Regions from separate parts of the Promicromonospora sp. NPDC060204 genome, predicted to be linked through region 1. Evidence: predicted binding sites of a transcription regulator. Region 1 holds the regulator's gene; the other holds the start of a gene.
The links. Region 1 encodes HspR, which represses chaperone genes until heat shock. Its sites were predicted from a motif close to AAGTTGAGTCNNNNNGACTCAACTT; they were not measured.
Positions count from the first base shown of each region.

Region 2: the regulator HspR is predicted to act here: its motif matches at 1,969-1,993, upstream of dnaK (molecular chaperone DnaK).

Region 1 covers NZ_JBHWZO010000387.1:616-4,021, reverse strand. Annotated here, with positions in the region: gene ACFWEJ_RS27725 (DnaJ C-terminal domain-containing protein) at 45-1,055, shown strand; gene ACFWEJ_RS27720 (heat shock protein transcriptional repressor HspR) at 1,145-1,597, shown strand; gene ACFWEJ_RS27715 (DUF1540 domain-containing protein) at 1,761-2,087, shown strand; gene ACFWEJ_RS27710 (hypothetical protein) at 2,141-2,908, opposite strand; partial or broken gene ACFWEJ_RS27705 (sigma-70 family RNA polymerase sigma factor) at 3,180-3,406, shown strand, end outside.
Region 2 covers NZ_JBHWZO010000049.1:683-4,088, forward strand. Annotated here, with positions in the region: gene grpE (nucleotide exchange factor GrpE) at 1-24, opposite strand, end outside; gene dnaK (molecular chaperone DnaK) at 21-1,886, opposite strand; gene ACFWEJ_RS08830 (GNAT family N-acetyltransferase) at 2,037-2,579, shown strand; gene ACFWEJ_RS08835 (hypothetical protein) at 2,778-3,050, shown strand; gene ACFWEJ_RS08840 (dipeptidase) at 3,052-3,406, opposite strand, start outside.

The DNA.
Region 1 (3,406 bases):
GGGGCGGGCCCGGCTTCCGGGGCCACAGTGCGGAAGGAGGTGCCATGACCGGTCAGGACTGGATGGAGAAGGACTTCTACGCCGTGCTGGGCGTGTCCAAGGACGCCGACGACGCGGCCGTCAAGAAGGCCTACCGCAAGCTCGCGCGCCAGTACCACCCCGACCAGAACCAGGGGAACGCCGCGGCGGAGTCCAAGTTCAAGGAGATCGGCGAGGCCTACGCGGTGCTCTCCGACGCGGAGCAGCGCCGCCAGTACGACGCCGTGCGCGCCATGGCGGGCGGCGCCCGCTTCTCGGCGGGTGCCGGCGGTGCCGGGGCCGGCGGGTTCGAGGACATCATGGGCGCCATGTTCGGCGGCGCCCAGGGCACGGGCGGCCGGGGCGGGCCGCGCGTCCGCTACCCGCAGGGTGGGAACGGCGGCTTCGAGGACATCCTCGGCTCCATGTTCGGCGCCGGCGCAGGCCGGACGGCCTACGGCGCGGGAACCACCGGATACACGACCCCGACCCCGGGCGCGGACGTCGCCGCCCAGGTCACGCTGCCGTTCCGGGCAGCCGTGGAGGGTACGACGGCGGAGCTCGAGGTCAACGGCCGCACCATTACGGCCCGGATCCCCGCGGGGATCAACGACGGCAAGAAGATCCGGCTGCGCGGCAAGGGCCGGCCCGGGGTGGCCGGCGGTCCGGCGGGGGACCTCGTCGTCACCGTGCACGTCACGCCGCACCCGGTCTGGACGCTGGACGGCGTGGACCTGCGCATGACCGTGCCCGTCACGTTCGCGGAGGCGGCGCTCGGCACCACGCTGGAGGTGCCCACCCTGGACGGCGCCACCGTGCGGCTCAAGGTGCCCGCAGGCACGCCGTCGGGCCGGGTGCTGCGCGTCAAGGGCCGTGGCGTGCGTACCGCGAACGCGACCGGTGACCTGCTCTTCACCGTGCAGGTGGCCGTGCCGCAGAAGCTCAGCAAGAAGGCCAGGCAGGCGCTGGAGACGTTCGCCGCCGAGAGCGACGGCGAGGACGTGCGCGCCGGGCTGGCCGCGCGGGCGGCGGAATGACGACCGGTGCGGTGGGGCGGCTGCCCCGCCGCACCGGGTTCGGCTAACCTGCCCGGACCAACAGTGCAAAAGAGACTTCGGAGGTGCGCATGGTCGACGACGACACACCCGTGCTCACCGTGTCCAAGGCCGCCGAGCTCGCGGGCATGCACCCGCAGACCCTGCGGCAGTACGACCGCCTCGGCCTCGTGGTGCCCCGGCGCACGCGCGGCCGCGGCCGCCGGTACTCGCGGCGCGACGTCGCACGCCTGCTCCAGGTCCAGCGGCTCGCCCAGGGCGAGGGCATCAACCTCGCCGGGATCAAGCGGATCCTCGACCTGGAGGCGCACGTCTCCGTCCTGGAGGAGCGCCTCGGCGACCTGCTGATGCGGGTCCAGGAGGAGGGGCGCGTGTTCGCCGCCGGGCCGGCGGCGGGCGACGTCGTGGTGGTCCAGCGTGGTCAGCGCGTCCGCAGCGCGGCGGTGCGCGTGGACCTGGAGCACCGTGCCGCCGGCGGGGGCGCCGTGGTGCTCTGGCGGCCGGCCCCGCGGCGCGAGGAGTGACCGCTTCCTCGGTGCGCGGCTGATTTCAGCAATGCCATTCTTTCGTTAATCAAGAATGCACGCCCGAGTATAGGTAAGGCATTCCTTGCTCTACGCGATCCACCATTTCGGAATACGATCGGTGTATTCCGCAGGAGTGACGCACCGAGCGAGGAGAGATGCCATGAGCACGCTGATGGAAATGCCCGAGGTCGTCGAGTGCTCGATCGACGGCTGCGGGTACAACCACGAGCACGGCTGCCACGCCGGCGCCGTCACCATCGGAGGGCACGCGGGCGACGCCGCCTGTGCCACGTTCATCCCGCTGAGCACCAAGGGCGGCCTGGAGAAGGTGATCGCCCACGTCGGCGCCTGCCAGCGCGCGGAGTGCACCCACAACGACCACCTGGAGTGCAACGCGACGTCGATCCGCGTCGGACCGGGCCCCGAGGACCCGGGCCACGCCGACTGCCTCACCTTCGAGCCGAACGGCGCAGCGCAGCAGGTCTGAGTACGTCCGGCAGGGCCGAGGGTCCGGGTGCTCGTCGTCGAGCACCCGGGCCCTCAGCGCGCCAGGTGGTCCAGGAGGAGCAGGGCGTCGCCGTGCGTCCCGGGGAGCCGCTCGACCCACACCCGGGTCGGGCGGCGCACCTCTGTCGTCAGGCCGAGCACCTCGGCGTTGCGCTCCACGACGCGGCGCAGCGACTGGCCGAGCTCCGCCGTCGTCGGACCGCGCTCGCACAGCACCACGAACGTGCCGTCGCCCACGGCGGCCATCGGGTGGCCCTCGCCGAACACCTGGTGCAGGGTGCGGCCGATCGCGGCGGAGCGCGCCAGGCGCTGCCACGTGTCGAGGTTCTCCAGGCCCACGTCGAGCACCAGCAGGCAGTGGGACTCGCCCGCGGTCGAGCCGGTGCGCTGGGCCACGCCGTAGGTCTCGCGCAGCCGCTCGCCCAGGTACTCACCCGTGGGCAGACCGGTCGAGGGGTCGTGCGTGGCGATCTGGTAGGGCACGCGCTCGCGCTCCCCGACCCAGCCGATCGCCGCGGCGCGCAGCGCGCCGACGTCCGTGGGGCGCCCGAAGGCGGCGTAGAGGCAGGCGACGTCGTCCAGGGCCTCGGTGATCCCGGCACCCACACCGGCGCGCGCCGCACCGAGCCGCTCGGCCGGCGCGATCACGCCACGGCCCTCGGCCAGTGCCTCTGCTAGCGCTTCTGCGGCGGGGTGCTCCCAGTCGTTCGGCCGGATCCATACCGACGCCAGACTCGTAGCGCGCCACCGCTCGCGCAGGTCGTGCACACGCACCCGCGCCTCCTGCTGTGCCTCGCTCATACTGATGGGACCCTCACGGGGATACATCATGACGCACCTTCGGAGGTGACGTGCCGGACTTCACCCGGGCATCACCCCGGAATCTGGAATTCCACCCCCTAAATCTTGCGCCTGGCTCTATAGTCTTGGCAGGACGGCGACAGTCAACGGCAGCGCGACCACCGCGAGAGTCTGGGTAGACGTGAGGCAAGTCGAGAGCAGCACAGGGGAAACCCCTAGCGACGCGGAACTGATCCTGCAGGTCAGGTCAGGTGACCGTGATGCTTTTGGCGTGCTCTACGAGCGTCACTCGGCCGCCGCTCGTGCCCTCGCCCGCCAGTACGTCCCGGCCGCCGACGCGGAGGACGTCGTCGCCGACGCGTTCAGCAAGCTGTTCGAGATGCTGCGCCGCGGGGTCGGCCCCGACGCCGGGTTCCGCCCGTACCTGTACACGATGGTCCGCCACCGGTCGTTCGACGTGTCGCGCGGCGCCGCGCGCACCCGCCCGAGCACCGACGA
Region 2 (3,406 bases), on a different contig from region 1:
TCCCTGCTGGTGCTCGTCCGTCACTTGCGCTCGTCCTCGTCGTCCACGATCTCGGCGTCGACGACGTCCTCGTCGTTGGCGGACTGGGCGTTCGCCGGCTGCGGGTTGCCCTCGGCACCCTGCGCCGCGGGCTGCTCGGCCGCGTACAGCGCCTCGCCGATCTTCTGCGACGACGCGCCGAGCTTCTCGTACGAGCTCTTCACGGCGTCGGCGTCCTCGGCCTCGAGCGCGGCCTTCACGGCGGCGATGTCGGCCTCGACCTCGGTGACGACCTCGGCCGGGAGCTTGTCGCGGTTGTCCGCGATCTGCTTCTCCATGGAGTACGCGAAGGCCTCGGCCTGGTTGCGGGTGTCCGCCTCCTCGCGCCGCTTCTTGTCCTCCTCGGCGTGCAGCTCGGCGTCCTTGACCATGCGGTCGATGTCGTCCTTGGGGAGCGCGGAGCCGCCCGTGATCTTCATCGACTGCTCCATGCCCGTGCCACGGTCCTTGGCGGACACGTGCACGATGCCGTTCGCGTCGATGTCGAAGGTGACCTCGATCTGCGGCACGCCGCGCGGGGCCGGCGCGATGCCGGTGAGCTCGAAGACGCCCAGCGGCTTGTTGTCGCGGGTGAACTCGCGCTCGCCCTGGAACACCTGGATCGCCACGGACGGCTGGTTGTCGTCCGCCGTGGAGAAGACCTCGCTGCGCTTGGTCGGGATCGCGGTGTTGCGCTCGATGAGCTTGGTCATCACGCCACCCTTGGTCTCGATACCGAGCGAGAGCGGGGTGACGTCGATCAGCAGGACGTCCTTGCGGTCACCGGAGATGACACCGGCCTGCAGCACGGCGCCGACGGCGACGACCTCGTCCGGGTTCACGCCCTTGTTGGGCTCGCGGCCACCGGTGAGCTCCTTGACGACCTCGGTCACGGCGGGCATACGGGTGGAACCACCCACGAGCACCACGTGGTCGATGTCGGAGACCGAGATGCCGGCGTCGCGGATCACGGCGTGGAACGGCGCCTTGGTGCGGTCGATGAGGTCCTGCGTCATCTGCTGGAACTGAGCCCGCGTGAGCTTCTCGTCCAGGTGGATGGGGCCGTTCTCGCTCATCGAGAGGTACTGCATCGAGATGTTGGTGCTCGTCGCGGACGAGAGCTCCTTCTTGGCCTGCTCAGCGGCCTCACGGAGGCGCTGCAGGGCGATCTTGTCCTTCGACAGGTCGACGCCCGAGGAGTTCTTCACCTGCTTGATGAGGTGCTCCACGACGCGCTGGTCCCAGTCGTCACCACCGAGGCGGTTGTCGCCGGAGGTGGCGCGCACCTGGATGGTCGAGAAGTCGTCCTCGTCCTTGCCCACCTCGAGGAGGGAGACGTCGAACGTGCCGCCACCGAGGTCGAAGACCAGGATGAGCTCGTCCTCCTTGCCCTTCTCCAGGCCGTAGGCGAGCGCGGCCGCGGTGGGCTCGTTGACGATGCGCTTGACGTCCAGGCCGGCGATCTGGCCGGCGTCCTTGGTCGCCTGACGCTCGGCGTCGTTGAAGTACGCCGGGACCGTGATGACGGCCTCGGTGACGGGCTCGCCCAGGTACTCCTCGGCGTCGCGCTTGAGCTTGCCCAGGATGCGGGCCGAGATCTCCTGCGCGGTGTACTTCTTGTCGTCGATGTCGACGGTCCAGTCCGTGCCCATGTGGCGCTTGACCGAGGAGATGGTGCGGTCCACGTTGGTGACGGCCTGCCGCTTGGCGACCTCACCGACCAGGACCTCGCCCGTCTTGGAGAACGCGACCACCGAGGGGGTGGTCCGCGAGCCCTCCGCGTTGGCGATGACGGTGGGCTCCCCGCCCTCGAGGACCGCCACCACCGAGTTCGTCGTACCGAGGTCGATACCTACTGCGCGTGCCATGTCTGCTGCCTTCCTTCGACAGATTGAGTCTGCTGCACTCAACTTAAGCCGGTGTCCGCGAGGAAGCAAGCCGACCCTCGCAAAGTTGAGTCCACTTCACTCAACTATGAGCGGGGCTGAAAAGTTCCCGGCGGGATTATCGTGAGCAGCATGCCCTTCCATGCCGCACTGACGGCCGACGTCGCGCTGCGCGAGCTCAGCAAGGACGACGCCGTCGCGCTCGCCGACGCCTACGTCCGCAACCGCGCGCACCTCGCCCCGTGGGAACCCGAGCGGCCCGAGGAGTTCTACACCGCCGACTGGCACCGGGAGCGCCTGTGGACACAGGTCCTGGAGAACTCGACCGGCCGCGGGCTGTACACCGTGCTCGAGTCGGACGGCCTGATCGTGGGCCGGCTGAACCTCACCGACGTGGTCCACGGGGCGTTCGAGAACGGGCACCTCGGCTACTGGCTGGACGCCGGATACACCGGGCGCGGCCTGATGACCAGGGCCGTCGGGGCGCTCGTGGCCCACGCCCGGGACGACCTGGGCCTGCACCGCCTGCAGGCGGCCACGCTGCCGCACAACACGGCGTCGCAGGCCGTGCTGACGCAGGTCGGCTTCGAGCGCATCGGGTTCGCGCCCAGCTACCTCAAGATCGCCGGCGAGTGGCAGGACCACGTCGTGTTCCAGCTCATCCTGCACGGTTGATCCGGCCGGCCGGAGCACCACGACACCCCGCCGTCCGCCATCTTTTCGCCCCTGTCAACAGGCGCGACGCTCTCACGTGCGGTACACAAGGGTGCACGGCCGAGGCCACAGGGGGTGGGGCATCGGACGAGTACCCCGCGGGCCAGCCCGCGGGTGCCTGATGCCCGGGACTCCGGGCCCCGACCGGGGGAGACCACCATGGCAAGCATCCACGGGAGCTCGTTGTCGATCGCGCTCCTGACAGCGCTGCTCGATCCCGAAGAAGACGGCCTCAGATCACCTCACGTCCAGGACCTGCTGCAGGAGGCGCTCGAGACGCGCGAGGACGCACGCGACGTGATCGTCGCGCTGCTCGCGTCGTCCGGGTCGATGCTGCGGCAGATCAGCTACCACAACGAGCAGGAACCCCTGGAGTCGCTGCAGAAGGTGGCCCTGGGCTTCCAGCGCAAGGTGGTCCAGCTCCCGAGCTGAGTCACCCCTGTGCGGTCCGGGCCGCCACCGACTCCGCGTCGCGCAGCACCCGCAGCGTGTTGCCGCTGGTCAGCTTGCCGAGGTCGGCGTCGGACCAGCCGTTGTCCGCGAGGGCCGCGAGCAGGCGCGGGTAGCCCGTGACGTCCTCCAGCCCCTCGGGCAGGTTGGGCGTGCCGTCGTAGTCGCCGCCGAGGCCCACGTGGTCGACGCCGGCGACCTCCCGCACGTGCTCGACGTGCGCGACGACGTCGGACAGGGTGCTGCGCGGCTGCGGGTGCTCGTCGCGCCACCGCGCCATGAACGGCTCGAACGCACCGAGGTCCGTGTTGGCGATGCCCTCCTCGGCGGCGGCCCGG